3 regions of the Dorea sp. AGR2135 genome follow, and region 1 is predicted to be linked to each of the others. Evidence: predicted binding sites of a transcription regulator. Region 1 holds the regulator's gene; each other region holds the start of a gene.
What was found. The regulator Rex, encoded in region 1, represses fermentation and respiration genes when NADH is low (regulators of the CRP and FNR family bind a similar motif). The targets are predictions, from matches to a motif close to ATTGTTAANTANTTAACAAT.

Region 1 (5,791 bases):
TATTTTCCAATCTGAACATCTGTATATGCCTTGTCTGTTTCATCTGCTTTTGCAAAATGTGTGAACATTCCTTCTAATTTAAGTCCCGGCATTTTTGAAATTTCTTCAATTGCATCTACACTGTCTTCATGAATCTGGAACCCAAGTCTTGACATTCCGGTATCCAGCTTAATATGAATATATGCATCTTTTCCCATTTTGACCGCAAGATTCGAAACTCCTTTCGCCATTTCTACTGTGTAAGTGGTCATCCGGACTTCATTTTCAATCATTGCTTCCCACTGATCCGGGAAAATGCATCCAAGCACAAGAATTGGTTTTTTTATTTCATTTTTTCTCAAGACGACAGCTTCATCCAGTGTTGCAACCGCGTAGCCCCAGATATAGTCTACCGGTTCCAGTAACCGGGCAATCTGGACTGCACCATGTCCGTATCCATCTGTTTTGATAACTGCAATCATCTGTACCCCATCTTTGATATTTGCTTTCATCATCTGGAAATTATAAAAAATTGCATCCAGATCCACTCGTTCACATACTCTGCTGTATTGTTTCATAATCTAGTTTTCCTCCTGTATCGTCATGGCTGTTCCTGCCTTTTGTGCAAGTTCCCTTGCGAGAAGACTGTATGCGCCTTGTTCCTTCTCTATAATCTCACCAGCTCTTCCGTGAATATAAACACCGAGAAGCGCTGCTTCCCATTCAGAAAGTCCCTGTGCGAGATACGATGCGATAATGCCTGCCAGCACATCCCCGGATCCGGCTTTTGCCATAGCCGCACAGCCGGATAGATTTACCGCTACCCGCTCTCTCGGCTTTGCAATGGTTGTTCTGGAATCCTTCAGTACACAGGTAACGTCATATTCTTTAACAAATGTACGAAGTGCTGCAATACGATCTTTTTTTACTTCAGCAATCTTCAAACCGCTGATCCGTTCAAATTCTTTCATGTGCGGTGTAAAGATAAAATGTTCACAATCTGCACCACACAGATAATCCATATGTTCAGACAAAATATTGAGTCCGTCTGCATCTATGACACAAGGTTTCTTTGTATATGCAATGGTTTCTTTTAAAATCTTCCTTGCAGTCTTCTTTGTTCCAAGTCCGGAACCTATAGCTACGACATCTGCCCAGTCAATCAAGCGATGTAGTTCATTGACATCATATTTTTCATAAGTTGTAATGATTGCTTCCGGAATCTGACTCTGTAAGATCACGCGATTCTCTTTAGCAGTATAGATCTGCACCAGCCCGGTACCTGTCCTGTAAGCTGCAAGTGCGCCAAGATATGCAGCACCTGACATACCTTTGCTTCCGGTGATCATAAGAAGCTTTCCGTAAGTTCCTTTATTAGAGTCCGCATTTCGTTTTGGAAGAAGTGCTGCATAATCACTTCCCTCCAGTGTACAAACTGTTTCCTCATCTCTTTCCAGCGGAAGTGATACAATTCCGATATCCTCGGATACACAGATTCCTGCATAACTTCTTCCTGGATCAAGTACAAGACCAACTTTCGTCTCCTGAATTGTCACAGTATAGTCTGCACGCACTGCAGTTCCTAATACATTTCCTGTAGTTGCGCAAATTCCGGAAGGAATATCCACGGACATACGGACTGCATCAGACTGATTCACACACTCTATAATCTGCACATATCTGCCTCCAACCTCCCGGCAAAGTCCAACTCCAAAAATTGCATCGATAATTAAAGTATACGGTTCACTTTCAAATGCTTCTTGCTCAAACTGCTCCTTAAACTGTGCTCCTGTATTTTTCAACTGTTCTATCTGATAGGCAGTCTCTGGTGTACAGTGATCTCTGTTTCCGACCAGAACTGCTGTTACGTCACACCCTTCCCATGCAAACATTCTGGCAATCGCAAAGCCGTCCCCGCCATTATTTCCAGAACCACAGAGGACACATATTTTATTTAAATTAATTTTCCAGTCTTTAATGTGATCTACACATGCTCTGGCAGCCCGTTCCATAAGTTCCAGGGACGGGATTTTAAGTTCATTTATCGTAAATGAATCTGCCGTTTTCATCTGTTTAGCATCTGGCAAATATCTCATAGTTTTGATTCCTCCTGATAGAAAGAAACGTGCAAAGCCAGGATGCTATCTGAACAAACCTGTCTTTACACGTTATCTCCTTAATTATGTTCTTCCTTGTAGCGGCATATATTATATGACAGCCTCATCAGACTCTCGGATAAATGTACATTCTCAACAATCACACTTTCCGGGAGATTCAGATCTGTATGTGCAAAATTCCATATTCCGTGAACATTGTGATCTGCCAGAAATTTTGCGACTTTGATTGACTCATCCTTTGGAATCGTCAATGCTGCAATATCGATACTGTTCTCATCTACAAATTTCGGAAGCTCGTCCATCATATGAATTGGAACACCACGAACTTCCTGCCCGTCAAGCTCCGGATTGATATCAAACAATCCTTTTAAGATAAATCCCCGCTTTTCAAATGATGCATAGTTCGCAAGTGCACGCCCCAAATTACCAGCACCAATAATAATAATATTATGATCCTGTTCCAATCCAAGAATTTTTCCGATTTCTGAGTACAGATATTTTACATTATAGCCATACCCCTGTTGCCCGAATCCGCCAAAATTATTAAGATCCTGACGAATCTGGGAAGCTGTTACTTTCATTCTTTTACTAAGCTCATTGGAAGAGATTCGTTCTACTCCCTGCTCGATCAGCTCCCCAAGGTATCTATAATATCTGGGTAATCTACGGATAACTGCCTGTGAAATTCCCCTGTTTTGCATGATCCGCACCTCCTTCCTTCAAAAATTTCTACTCATTATTATAGGCAATCGTTAGTATAATGTCAAACTTTTTAGTTGTTTTTTGTAGTATTTTCGTTATAATAGTATAAGATGATGCCAAAATTATGCGGTCGCAGCCCTGCGGCATCTTTATTTCTCAAAATCACAGGATTTTTATCAAGGAGGATAGGATGATACTTGCATGTCACAATATCAAAAAAGCCTTTGGAGAAGAAGTAATTGTCTCCGGCGGCTCCTTTCATATAGAAGACCACGAAAAAGCAGCTCTCGTAGGACCGAACGGTGCTGGAAAGACAACACTTCTTAAGATGATCGTTGGTGAGATACAGGCGGACGGCGGCAATGTTGTTCTGACACGTGGCAAGACGATGGGATATCTGGCACAGCATCAGGATATGAATAATGACCATACGATCTATCAAGAGGTACGCACTGCAAAAGCCGATATTCTCGACATGGAGCGGCAGATTCGTGAGATTGAACAGGAAATGAAGCATTTAAGCGGCGAACGTCTGGAAGAACGTATGAATACATACCAGCGGCTCACAGTAGCATTCGAACGTGAAAATGGATACGCCTGCGAAAGTGAGATTACTGGTGTTTTAAAAGGACTTGGATTTACAGAAGAAGAATTCGCAAAACCGGTCGCGACTTTATCCGGAGGTCAGAAAACCCGTGTCTCTCTCGGAAAACTGCTCCTCACAAAGCCGGATATTCTGCTTTTGGACGAGCCAACCAACCATTTGGATTTAAATTCCATCTCATGGCTGGAAACTTATCTTCTGAATTATCCTGGTGCAGTACTGATTGTCTCTCATGACCGGTATTTTCTGAACCGGGTTGTAACAAAAGTTGTCGAGATCGAACTGGGCAAGCTTACCACTTTCATGGGCAATTATACAGATTACGCCAAGAAAAAGGAAATGCTCCGTGAAGCCAGAATGAAAGAGTATCTGAATCAGCAGCAGGAAATTAAGCATCAGGAAGCGGTCATTGAAAAGCTTCGCTCCTTCAACCGTGAAAAATCCATTAAGCGTGCAGAAAGCCGTGAAAAGATGCTGGATAAGATGACCCCGGTTGAAAAACCGATGGAACTGCATACAGATATGCACTTAACACTGGAACCTTCCTGTGTCAGCGGTAATGATGTCTTAATTGTCGAGCATTTAAGCAAAGCATTTCCACCACAGATTTTATTTGAAAATATCAGCTTCGAAATCAAGCGAGGGGAACATGTCGCGATCATTGGAGACAATGGAACCGGAAAAACAACAATCCTTAAGATTTTAAATCAGGTACTCAAAGCTGATTCTGGAAGTTTCCGTCTCGGTTCTAATGTAAAGATTGGTTACTACGATCAGGAACATCACGTTCTGCATATGGAAAAAACTATTTTCCAGGAGATTTCCGATGACTATCCTAATCTTAATAACACGCAGATCCGTAAAGTGCTGGCAGCATTTTTATTTACCGGAGATGATGTATTTAAACTGATTGGTGACTTAAGCGGTGGCGAACGTGGACGCGTGTCCCTTGCAAAGCTGATGCTTTCTGAAGCGAACTTCCTGATTCTCGATGAGCCGACCAACCATCTGGATATTACATCAAAAGAGATTCTGGAACATGCACTGAATAATTACACAGGAACGGTTCTTTATGTTTCACACGACCGTTACTTTATCAATCAGACTGCAACACGTATCATGGATCTTGTTAATCATACGTTTGTAAATTATATTGGAAATTATGATTATTATCTTGAGAAAAAAGAAGAACTGACAGCCGCATACTCCAATACGTCTCGCTTAGAAAATAATTCCTCTTCTGCAGCTGCTGACTTGGCCTCTGATTCAAAGTTAAGCTGGCAGGAACAAAAAGAAGCTCAGGCAAAAGAACGGAAACGCGCTAATGAATTCAAAAAGACAGAAGAACGAATCGGTGTTCTGGAAGATAGAAGTGCTGAAATTGATATTCTAATGTCGCAGGAGGAAGTTTATACGAATTCAGTAAAATGTCAGGAACTTGCGAAAGAACGTGCAGAAATTGACGCTGAACTTGAAACTTTATATGAAAAATGGGAAGAGCTGGCCGAATAAGCCAGCTCATTTTTCTACTCTTCAAAAACACGTTTGATACTATCATAATGCAGGAAGATTCCTTCGTCAGCCAGAGCCTTGATCTCATCCGCTGTTGCAATCTTATATCCTGCAGTCTCTTCTGTCTGAAGATGCAGGTCTTCTTCTTTAAAATCCTTTTCAAAACGATAGACATCTACAAAATAATTGTCGCCTTCTCCAGGATTTTCTCTGTGATAAGTAAACATATAACCGCCCACACAGCCATTTACATCCAATCCTGTTTCTTCCAGTACCTCACGGCGTACCGCTTCCTCGGAGCTTTCGCCTGCCTGTGCAGCGCCTCCGGAAACTTCCCACCAGCCTGGTGCCCATGCCTTTGTCAGAACGCGGCGGGTAATCAGATATTTTCCATCTGGACGGCGGATCACACCTAACACTGTCAAGTGATACTCATCCTCTTTCAGGCACCAGTCATTGCGCTTCATTTTTCGCCCGGTCAGCTGTTTGTTTTTATCATAAATATCCCAGTATTCCATGCATTTCAACTCTTTCTATACTAACTTTTCAGCAATCGCTTTAATAAAGTCTTCACTGTTTAACACTGTTGGATTCGGAAGTGTTGTGATAAGAGCCAGATCTTTTGTCATCTTTCCTTCCTCAATTGTATCAATCGTTGCCTTCTCTAATTTATCTGCAAAATCCATCAGATCCTGATTTTGATCCAGTTCACCACGTTTACGAAGAGCTCCGCTCCATGCAAAGATTGTTGCAACAGAGTTCGTAGAAGTTTCTTCACCTTTTAAATGCTTGTAATAATGACGCTGTACTGTACCGTGAGCAGCTTCATACTCGTAATATCCTTCCGGTGATACAAGCACGGATGTCATCATGGCAA
Region 2 (5,791 bases), 160 kb from region 1:
GTCTCATGCCATCTTGCAAATTTCGGCTTTGCACGTTCAATGGAGCCTTCACTTCGAAGCCATACCGTCACATCAAATCCTTTGTATGCAACCTGGTAAGCGATCTGGCTCCCCAGCACACCACCGCCTACAACTACAACCTTTTTAAACGCCATAATTTTGTCCTCCTTGTTATAAAATTGACCAACTGTCATCTAATATTTGAGCAATTATATAATAGTAAGGTAAATATTTCAATATCTTTCGACAACTCAAAATACTACAAAATCAAAAAATTGTATTAAAGTTCACACTTATAAACGTAAAGAGAAGCCTAGCATACGCTAAGCTCCTCTCATTATTCCATTATTATTTCTGCTTTTCTGGCGGTTTCTTAGAATTTACCAGCCTTTGCTGCTTCCTCTACGGAAACTGCTACTGCAACAGTCATACCAACCATCGGGTTGTTACCTGCTCCGATGAGACCCATCATCTCTACGTGAGCCGGTACAGAAGATGATCCTGCAAACTGTGCATCTGAGTGCATACGTCCAAGTGTATCTGTCATACCATAAGATGCTGGACCTGCAGCCATGTTATCTGGATGAAGTGTACGTCCTGTACCACCACCAGATGCTACTGAGAAGTATTTTTTACCTTTCTCAACACACTCTTTTTTGTACGTTCCTGCTACTGGATGCTGGAAACGTGTCGGGTTTGTAGAGTTACCTGTGATAGATACATCTACACCCTCTTTCCACATGATTGCAACACCTTCACGCACATCATTTGCTCCATAGCAGTTTACTTTGGAACGAAGTCCATCAGAATAAGAGATTCTCTGAACCTCTTTCAGCTCTCCTGTATAGTAGTCATATTCTGTCTGAACATATGTAAATCCATTGATACGGGAGATAATCTTAGCTGCGTCTTTTCCAAGTCCGTTCAAGATAACACGAAGTGGTTTTTTACGAACTTTGTTTGCTTTTTCAGCGATACCGATCGCACCCTCTGCTGCTGCAAATGATTCATGTCCTGCGAGGAAACAGAAGCAGTCTGTATCCTCTTCCAAAAGCATCTTTCCAAGGTTACCATGTCCAAGACCAACTTTTCTCTGATCTGCTACAGATCCTGGAATACAGAAAGACTGAAGTCCTTCACCGATTGCTGCTGCTGCTTCTGCTGCTGTCTTACAGCCTTTTTTGATTGCAATTGCAGCACCTACTGTGTAAGCCCAGCATGCATTCTCAAAACAGATTGGCTGAATGCTCTTAATCTGATTGTATACATCAAGTCCGGCATCTTTTGTAATCTTCTGTGCTTCCTCGATTGAAGCGATTCCATATCCTGCCAGCACTTCATTGATTTTATCAATTCTTCTTTCATATGATTCAAATAAAGCCATTTTAAAAAGTCCTCCTACTCTTTTCTTGGGTCAATAATCTTTGCTGCGTCTTCAACACGACCATACTGTCCTTTTGCCTTTTCCCATGCATCATTCGGTGTATCGCCTTTTTTGATGAAGTCTGTAAGTTTTCCAAGATTTACGAACTGGTATCCGATGATCTCGCCTGCTTCATCGAGTGCGATACCTGTTACATAACCCTCTGCCATCTCAAGATAACGAGGTCCTTTTGCTAATGTTCCGTACATTGTTCCTACCTGAGAGCGGAGTCCTTTTCCAAGGTCCTCAAGTCCTGCTCCGATAGCAAGTCCGTCTTCAGAAAATGCGCTCTGAGTTCTTCCATATACAATCTGTAAGAATAACTCACGCATTGCTGTATTGATTGCATCACAGACAAGGTCTGTATTCAATGCCTCTAAAATAGTTTTTCCTGGAAGGATTTCTGAAGCCATAGCAGCTGAATGTGTCATTCCGGAGCAGCCGATTGTCTCAACCAATGCCTCCTGGATAATTCCATCTTTCACATTCAGTGTCAGCTTACAAGCACCCTGCTGAGGAGCACACCAGCCAATGCCGTGTGTAAAACCGGAAATATCTTTGATCTCCTTAGCCTGAACCCATTTTGCCTCTTCCGGAATCGGAGCTGGTCCGTGATTAGCGCCCTGCGCTACCGGACACATCATTTCTACTTCTTGTGAATAAATCATTTTAAAACTCCTTTCAACTATGTGTGTTTTATAAATAGTGTTTGTTATAAGTTTAACACCATATCCTTTTTTATTCTCTCATAAATAACATTTTTCGTCAATTGGCACTACGCTACATTTTTAAATTGTTTGGACCGCTTTTTATAGTCATTCTACTTAAGAATTTCCATTGCCATAGGCACATAACATTTTCCATGTATCATCTGCATCTCATCGATTGGTTTCATGCCCATGTGGATATATTTTTTCACCGCCTCTGGAGCAGCATCAACGGTCATAATAGTCTTATGCAGTTCTTCCTTACAATACCTTTTCGCATAGTCAAAAAGTAACCTTCCAGCACCTTTTCCCTGGCAGGATCTGCGCACATAATAATTACAAATGTGTCCCCGCCTCTGAAGGGATATAGTTCCTTCCAGTTCTTCTTGTTCAAATACACCGAACATCAGAAGTTCGCCGCTATCACAGAGCTGGTCGATATTCTCCTGTTTTAAATATTCGCGAAATGTATCAATCCCTTCCTGCTCATACACCTCGGCCACATCCATGCAAAAAACGCTCCAGATAATATCCAGAGCGTATTTCCTTTCCTGTTTTTCCAGTTCACGTACGATCATTACATACCTCCATGTGTCAGCACCTGCACATTCTTTGCAATATAGTCGATCAGTGATACAACTGTCAGGATCAGTGAAAGCCAGATTAGAACTGTGCCAACGATATCGAACGCACCTCCAAGATCTGCAATCAATACAATGATCATGAACATCTGGGATACTGTCTTAAATTTGCCCCAGTAACTTGCTGCGATGACAATTCCATTATCTGCAGCCACAAGGCGGAATCCGCTAATAATAAACTCACGGGCAATGATGATGATGACGAACCATGCCTGTAATTTTCCTAACGGAATCATACAGATCATAGCAGAACACACAAGCAACTTATCTGCTAAAGGATCCATGAACTTTCCAAAGTTTGTCACAAGATTTCTTGCGCGGGCGATCTTACCATCCAGCATATCTGTCAGACTGGCAACACAGAACAAAACTAACGCGATCCATTTATTTGCCGGTCCTCCCACATCCGTCAACATAAAAAATACAAAAAACGGAACCATGATAACTCGTAATACTGTCAGTTTATTTGGTAAATTCATTATATCAGCTCTCCTATCAAATCATATTCCAGTGCACCTGTCACGCGGACTCTTGCAAAATCTCCACTCATCAATTCTTCGTCTGTATTGATAAAGATCAAGCCATCCACATTCGGTGCATCTTTATAAGTTCTTCCTACATATGCATTTTCATCTGCAACTTTTCCTTCAATCATAACGAGAACTTCACGTCCGACCATATCTTCTGCCAGATCAAATGCGATTTCCTGCTGAAGTTCCATCAATTCTGCCTGGCGGTCTTCCTTGACTTCTTCCGGAATCTGCTCTGTCATAGTTGCAGCTGGGGTATCTTCCTCCGGTGAGTAAGTAAAAACTCCAAGTCTGTCAAATTCCATCTCATCTACGAAATCCTTCAGCTCTTCATGCTGTTCTTGTGTCTCACCCGGAAATCCTGTAATCAATGTGGTACGAAGAGAAATATCCGGGATCTCTTTTCGAAGCTTTTCAATAATCTCTACAAGCTGAGCTTTTGAAGTTTTTCTTCCCATTCTTTTTAGCACTGCATCACTTGCATGTTGAATCGGAAGATCCAGATAGTGACAGACTTTATTTTCTTCTTTAATCGTCTGAATCAGTTCATCGTAAATCTCCTCCGGATAACAATAAAGAATTCGGATCCACTGGATTTTGGATATTTTACAAAGCTCGCGGAGCAATTTATGCAAAGATTTCTCTCCATATAAATCCTTTCCGTATACGGTCGTTTCCTGTGCAACAAGAATCAATTCTTTTACTCCCTGATCAGCCAGGGCTTTCGCTTCTGCCAGCAGCTTCTCCATCGGAACACTGCGGTAATTACCACGAAGTTTTGGGATGATACAGTAAGTACAATGCTTGTCGCAGCCTTCGGCAATTTTCATGTATGCATAATGCCCGCCTGTTGTTACAAGTCTCTTTTCTTTTACATCTGGAAGTGCATCCACATCTTCCAGAACAACATGTCCATTTCCCGCAAGAGCCTCTTCCACCGCTTCTACGATATGATCATAAGAAGTAGTGCCAAGTACTGCATCAACTTCCGGTATCTCGTCAATAATCTCCTGCTGATAGCGCTGTGCCAGGCACCCGGTCACGATCAGAGCTTTCAGCTTCCCTTCTTTTTTGTACTCTGCCATCTCAAGAATGGTCTGAATGCTTTCCTCCTTTGCATCATGAATAAAACAGCAGGTATTAACAACAATAATATCTGCGTCTTCTTCTGAATCTACGATCAGATATCCCTTTTTATCCAAAAGCCCAAGCATGACCTCTGAATCCACCAGGTTCTTATCACAGCCGAGGGATATAAATAAAATATTCATATAGTTCTCCTTGTATGTCTTATTTAAAAAGCAGATACCAGACGGTATCTGCCTCAGGCACACGGCACACCGTGTAGTAATCTCTCTATTCGTTATCTTCAGACTCTTCTACTGCTTCTGCGTCTTCCTCTGAATCCTCTTCCTGAATATTCAAGAAATCTTCCTCTGCATTCTCCTCTGCCTGCTTTGCTTCCAGTTCCACAAGTTTTGCAGCCTCTTCTTCAGCAAGTATAGTGATCTTTCCCTGATTCATCTCGCTGATCGCGATAGAAAGCGGCTTCTCACCCGGTTTTGTATCTACTAATGGCATTGAACCATCAATAATCTCTCGTGCTCTTTTAGCTGTAGCCATAACGATAGAATAACGGCTGTTAACAACCTTTGTCTCGCCTTCCTCAACGTCTTTATTAACGACCTTCATTAAGTCTGTGTAAGATGGATGTAACATGTACACTATTCTCCTTTCAACTCTCTCTTCATATGCTCTATAAATGTCTGATTACGGAAACATCTCTCATGTTCTCCCTGAATCAGATGATGCATCTCTTCCACGCACACATCTAATTCATCGTTCACGACCAGATAATCATACTGATCCATATATTCTGCCTCTTCAATAGCGCGCTTCATACGCCCATCGATGACTTCCCGTGTCTCAGTCCCCCGTCCTTCCAGACGCTTTCTGAGTTCTTCTGCGCTCGGAGGTGTTACGAACAGTAATAATGTATTCGGAAATTTTTCTTTGACTTTCAATGCGCCCTGGATTTCAATCTCCAGGATTACATCTTTCCCTGCACAAAGTTGCTCTTCTACATATGCTTTCGGTGTTCCGTAATAATTTCCCACGTACATAGCATACTCTATCAAATCATCTTTCGCAATCATTTTTTCAAATTCTTCAGTTGTTTTGAAAAAATAAGCCTTTCCTTCTTCTTCTCCCGGTCTTGGGTTTCTTGTTGTTGCAGAGATGGATAATGCATAATTATCATATCTCTCCAGAAGTGCTTTCATAATCGTACCTTTGCCGGCACCGGAAAACCCGGATACTACAATAAGAATTCCCTCTTTATTCATAGCTATACCTCTTATTCAATATTCTGGATCTGTTCTCTGACCTTCTCAATCTCTGTCTTTAACCCAATTCCTGTATTGGAAACTTCCAAGTCATTTGCCTTTGACAAGATTGTATTTGCTTCACGGTTCATCTCCTGTGCAATAA
Region 3 (5,791 bases), on a different contig from region 1:
GTTTTCATCTTCATTTCCTCCCTGGTTTAATGCAAGCCTCACGTCGTTAGATAAGTACATGCCAGGCAGATGCCCATGCATGTGTAAACACATGCATGGGCTATGGCTTATCCCCCTGGCATTAATAAAAAAGGACAACATCTATCGTTAGGATAAATGTTGCCCAGACGGTCGGCTTAATACGACTTCTGATTCCTCTGTGGTACTCCACAATTATCCGTCAGTCATCAGAATGCTTAGTAATATCTTATGGTATCCGGAACTAAAAGTCAATGAAAAAATGAACTTCGTTGATATTTATAAGGTAAAATGTTACAATAGTTAGGCAATTTTAAAGTAAATTTTTGAGAAACCAACGACAGGAGGGCATGTGATGACATTACAGCAGTTAAGGTATGTGACGACCGTTGCGGAGACAGGCACTATGAGCGAAGCAGCCCGTCGTCTTTTTGTTTCTCAGCCAGGACTCACAAAAGCAATTAGAGAACTGGAACAAGAGATGGGAATTATCATTTTTGACAGGACGAATAAGGGAATCGAAGTGTCAAAGGATGGAGCGATATTTTTAGGATATGCAAGGCAGGTGCTGGAGCAGGCATCACTTTTGGAAGAGCGCTATAAGCTTCAGGCAGGAGGCAAGAAAGAATTTAGTGTCTCTACACAACATTATTCTTTCGCAGTCAATGCATTTGTTGACCTAATCAAAGAATTTGGCGGGGACAATTATGATTTTTCTCTTCGAGAGACACAGACATATGAGATCATCGATGATGTGGCGAAGATGAGAAGTGAGATTGGAATTTTGTATCTGAACGATTTTAACCGGACCGTATTAAAGAAGATCATCAAGGCAAATGATCTGGAATTTGAGACTTTATTTACGGCCAAACCACACATTTTCGTCAGTACTTCAAATCCGTTGGCAAAAAAAGAATCTGTAACGATGGAAGATTTAAAGACATACCCATATCTGTCTTTTGAGCAGGGAGAACACAACTCTTTTTACTTTTCAGAGGAAATATTCAGTACTACAGAGCGTGCGAAGAATATCCGTGTACGTGACCGCGCGACACTTTTTAATTTACTGATTGGACTGAATGGATATACGGTGTGTAGTGGAGTCATTGATGAGGAACTGAACGGAGCTAATATTGTGGCAGTACCTTTAAAAGAAGAAGGAGATATGGAGATTGGAATTCTGACGCACCACAGAATTCGTGGAAGCCGGATGAGTGAATTTTATATTCAGGCTCTGCGAAAATATATCAGCTGGAAGAATGCCGAGGCATTCTTGATATAAAATTTATATACCGGCAAAACGGTGAAATTGACTTTTGACATGTGCATCTATATAATAGGAAACTGAAAATACAAAGGATGAGTAGAGGTGTTACACATGGTCGGTAAGAATTTTTCGGGAAAGCAGATGTCAGAAGCATTTATAAACAGCGCATTTCTGGCGTTGTCAGGAGGTTTTCAGGACGCTTATACATATAATACGAGAAATGAAGTTTTTTCCAACGCGCAGACAGGAAACGTAGTATTGATGAGTCAGCATTTTATGACCGGAGACTGGAAGGCCGGAGTACGATATTTGCTGCCTCTTATAGCATTTGTTCTTGGAGTTTTCGTGGCAGATCAGATTCAGATGCGGTATAAATATGCCAGACGGCTTCACTGGAGGCAGGGGATTCTGCTTGCAGAGATCGTCATATTATTTGTCGTAGGATTTATTCCACACAGTCTGAATATGACAGCGACGATTTTTGTGTCCTTTGCCTGTGCGATGCAGGTGCAGACATTCCGGAAGATGGGTGGTTATTCCTATGCAAGTACCATGTGTATCGGCAACTTAAGAAGTGGAACAGCAGCATTTTCTCATTATCTGCAGGATAAAAAAACAGAGCAGTTAAAGCAGGCCGCTTATTATTTTGGAATTATCTTTTTATTTGCGATCGGAGCAGGACTTGGCGGCAACCTAACGGAACATTTTGGAATCCATATGATCTGGATTTCCTGTATTCTTCTGGGACTAAGCTTTTTATTAATGTTTGAGAATGAGTGATAAAAATGAATATAACAGAGTTAAGATATATCATTGAAATTGCACAGTGTGGTTCGGTGAGCGCGGCATCCAAGCGTTTGTATGTTGCACAGCCGAACATCAGTAAGGCAATCCGGAATCTGGAAGAGGAATATCAGATCCAGCTCTTCGTGCGGACAGCGAGGGGAATGGTTCCTACCAGGGAAGGGCAGCAGTTTATTGCGCAGGCGAGACGGGTCATTCAGGAAATTGAAGGGTTGAACCGTAAATTCCAGGGAAATAAAAAAGGGACTGATGTAGAGATGAAAATTTCTATACCAAGAGCCAGCTATGCATCTTATGCATTTGGAAAGTATGTAGAGCAGGTGAGAGATGCAGAAGAGCTGAGACTGCATATCCGGGAGTGCAATTCTGTCCAAGCGCTGGACAATCTTACAAAGAAGCATTACAATCTTGCGCTGATCCGGATGGAAGACAAATATGAAGAATATTACTATTCCATTATTCATTTAAGAGGTCTGGAATATGAAAAAATCATGGATTTCCAGTATCGTCTTGTTGTTAATGAGAATGATCCGCTGGCAACGAAAAAACTGAATGGATATGAAGATCTGGAACCTTATATCGAGCTGATACACGGAGATTCCAGACTGCCGAACGGGGAGTATCTGGACATTAAGGAAACGCCGGAGAATCAGAATGCACACAGACGGATTCATGTATATGAGCGTGGCAATCAGTTTATGCTTCTGAAAGATATACCGGGAACCTATATGTGGGTGTCACCGATTCCGGAAGAACTTCTCCGAAGAAATGGACTGGCACAGCGTAAGATAGAATGGCAGCAGCGGCGGATGAAAGATGTTATGGTATATCCGGGCAGAAAGTTTCTGAGTGAAGATGAACGGGAGTTTATCCGGCAGCTGAAGAAAGAAGCAATAGAAGTCTCAAAATAGCGAGGCTTCTTTTTTTGATCTTTAAAGTTACTTGAAACTAATAAATATATGTAAAAGTATATAGCACTCATGCTTTATTGATATTTTCATGGCAATAAAAATTGAGATAAAATAGAATATAGAATAAATTTGATTCATGAGGAGGTTTTTTATGTTAGACGCATCTTATTACGAGAAGACAGATGAGATTATTGCCTGTCACACGCGTGAAGAGCGGTCGCTGATTCCGATTATCCAGGATATTCAGGAGGAATACCGCTATCTTCCACCGGAATTATTAAGTTATGTGGCCGGAAAAATTGGCATTTCAGAAGCAAAGGCTTTCAGCGTTGCAAGTTTTTATGAGAACTTCTCGTTTGAAGCAAAGGGCAAATATGTTATTAAAGTCTGTGATGGTACGGCCTGTCATGTGCGTAAATCAATTCCGATACTGGAAGGATTATATAAAGAGCTGGGGCTTAATAAAGATAAACACACAACAGATGATCAGTTATTTACAGTAGAGACCGTTTCCTGTCTTGGCGCATGCGGACTTGCACCGGCAGTCATGATCAATGACGAGGTGTATGGTAAGATGACACCGGAAAAAATGAGTGAATTAATCAAAAAACTGCGGGAGGAATAACAGATGAAACTGGAAAACAGAACACAACTTACACTCCTGCGTGAACAATGCCAGGAGAAGAGAAATAAAGAAACATGTAAGATACTGGTCTGTGGAGGGACCGGATGTCTTGCAGGTGGTTCTGACAAAATCTTTGACAGATTCAGTGAACTGACAGCGGGTATGGATCATGTTGAGGTCAGAATCGGAGCAGAGATTGCACATGGAGAACATGTCGGAGTTAAGAAAAGTGGATGTCATGGCTTTTGCGAGATGGGTCCGCTTGTCAGAATAGAACCTTATAATTATCTCTACTTAAAAGTAAAGCTGGAAGACTGTGAAGAAATCTTTGAAAAGTCAGTCCTCCATGGAGAGCCAGTCACACGTCTGATGTACAAGCAGGATAATGAGGTCTATCAGACTCAGGAAGAAATTCCATTCTATGCAAAACAGACAAGACTTGTTCTGAAAAACTGCGGTCACATTGATGCAGAACATATTGAGGATGCACTGGCAGTAGGTGCATATGAAGCATTTGAAAAAGCTGTATTTGAGATGACGCCGGAGGCCGTAATCAAGACGATTACCCAGTCAAATCTGCGTGGACGTGGAGGAGCTGGTTTCCAGACTGGAAGAAAATGGTCCCAGGTTGCTGGACAGAAAGAAAAGATCCGTTATGTCGTCTGCAATGGTGATGAAGGAGATCCGGGAGCATTCATGGACAGAAGCATCATGGAAGGAGATCCGCATCGCATGATCGAAGGTATGATGATCGCAGCCTATGCGGTACAGGCACAGGAAGGATATATTTATGTCCGTGCGGAATACCCGCTGGCAGTCAGCAGACTTCGCATTGCAATCAGACAGGCAGAAGAGCTTGGAATTCTGGGAGACAATATTCTGGGAACAGGATTTAGCTTCCACTTACATATCAACCGTGGAGCAGGAGCTTTCGTATGTGGTGAGGGCTCAGCCCTGACAGCATCCATTGAAGGTAAGCGTGGAATGCCACGTGTAAAACCGCCTAGAACCGTTGAAAAGGGATTATTTGGAAAACCGACGGTTCTGAATAATGTTGAGACTTATGCGAATGTACCGATGATCGTGAAGCATGGAGCTGACTGGTATACAGGAATCGGAACACCGGAAAGTCCGGGAACGAAAGCATTTGCCCTGACAGGAAATGTAAATAATACCGGTCTGATCGAGGTGCCGATGGGTATTACGTTAAGAGAGATCATCTTTGATATTGGGGGCGGAATCCGTGATGGAAAGATGTTTAAAGCTGTCCAAATCGGAGGACCATCTGGAGGATGTCTGACAGAATCACAGCTGGACAGTAAGATGGACTTTGATTCACTGACGAAGATTGGTGCCATGATCGGTTCTGGAGGACTGGTTGTTATGGATGAGAATACCTGTATGGTTGAAGTTGCAAGATTCTTTATGAATTTTACGCAGCGTGAAAGTTGTGGAAAATGTGTACCATGCCGTGAGGGAACGAAGCGTATGCTGGAGATTCTGGAGCGTATCGTTGCCGGAGAAGGAAGAGAAGGGGACATCGAAGAGCTGAAAGAGTTAGCTGATATGATTGAAAACACAGCTCTCTGCGGTCTTGGAAAGAGTGCGCCAAAACCGGTAATCAGCACGATTCAGGCATTCCGGGAAGAATATGAAGAGCATATCCGTGATAAGAAATGCCGTGCCGGTATCTGTGCAAATCTCCGGAATTATAAGATCAATCCGGAAAAATGTAAGGGATGCTCCAAGTGTGCAAGAAATTGTCCGGTTGGTGCCATTACAGGCAAGATTAAATCACCGTATGTGATCGACAGCGCAAAATGTATCAAATGTGGAGCATGCTTAGAGAATTGTTCCTTTGGTGCAGTCTATACAGAATAACCGAGGAGGAAAGAATATGGGATCAATGATGATTGATGGACGGCGTGTGGAATTCACGGATGAACCAAACGTTCTGGCCGTTATCCGCAAAGCCGGAATAGATATACCAACATTATGCTACCATTCTGAATTATCCATTTACGGTGCATGCCGTCTTTGTACTGTAGAAAATGAATGGGGAAAGACGTTTGCTTCCTGTTCAGAAAAACCGAAGGACGGAATGGTCATTTATACGAATACACCAAGACTGATAAAATACAGAAAGCAGATTATAGAATTGCTTTT

Region 2: the regulator Rex is predicted to act here: its motif matches at 2,132-2,151, upstream of G593_RS0100340 (iron-sulfur cluster assembly scaffold protein).
Region 3: the regulator Rex is predicted to act here: its motif matches at 3,077-3,096, upstream of G593_RS0108945 (complex I 24 kDa subunit family protein).

The regions. Positions count from the first base shown of each region.
Region 1 is NZ_ATVU01000001.1:227,889-233,679, reverse strand. Features, by position in the region: gene alr (alanine racemase) at 1-557, opposite strand, end outside; gene G593_RS0101110 (bifunctional ADP-dependent NAD(P)H-hydrate dehydratase/NAD(P)H-hydrate epimerase) at 561-2,075, opposite strand; gene G593_RS0101105 (redox-sensing transcriptional repressor Rex) at 2,156-2,797, opposite strand; gene G593_RS0101100 (ABC-F family ATP-binding cassette domain-containing protein) at 2,989-4,914, shown strand; gene G593_RS0101095 (NUDIX hydrolase) at 4,929-5,432, opposite strand; gene G593_RS0101090 (NADP-dependent isocitrate dehydrogenase) at 5,448-5,791, opposite strand, start outside.
Region 2 is NZ_ATVU01000001.1:69,418-75,208, reverse strand. Features, by position in the region: gene G593_RS0100350 (3-hydroxyacyl-CoA dehydrogenase) at 1-155, opposite strand, end outside; gene G593_RS0100345 (GGGtGRT protein) at 374-1,384, opposite strand; gene G593_RS0100340 (iron-sulfur cluster assembly scaffold protein) at 1,399-2,091, opposite strand; gene G593_RS0100335 (GNAT family N-acetyltransferase) at 2,244-2,708, opposite strand; gene pgsA (CDP-diacylglycerol--glycerol-3-phosphate 3-phosphatidyltransferase) at 2,708-3,250, opposite strand; gene rimO (30S ribosomal protein S12 methylthiotransferase RimO) at 3,250-4,572, opposite strand; gene rpoZ (DNA-directed RNA polymerase subunit omega) at 4,658-5,020, opposite strand; gene gmk (guanylate kinase) at 5,026-5,646, opposite strand; gene G593_RS0100310 (YicC/YloC family endoribonuclease) at 5,658-5,791, opposite strand, start outside.
Region 3 is NZ_ATVU01000012.1:10,585-16,375, forward strand. Features, by position in the region: gene G593_RS0108925 (formate--tetrahydrofolate ligase) at 1-14, opposite strand, end outside; ZMP/ZTP riboswitch at 155-238, opposite strand; gene G593_RS0108930 (LysR family transcriptional regulator) at 374-1,300, shown strand; gene G593_RS0108935 (YoaK family protein) at 1,397-2,065, shown strand; gene G593_RS0108940 (LysR family transcriptional regulator) at 2,071-3,000, shown strand; gene G593_RS0108945 (complex I 24 kDa subunit family protein) at 3,152-3,625, shown strand; gene nuoF (NADH-quinone oxidoreductase subunit NuoF) at 3,629-5,506, shown strand; gene G593_RS0108955 ([FeFe] hydrogenase, group A) at 5,523-5,791, shown strand, end outside.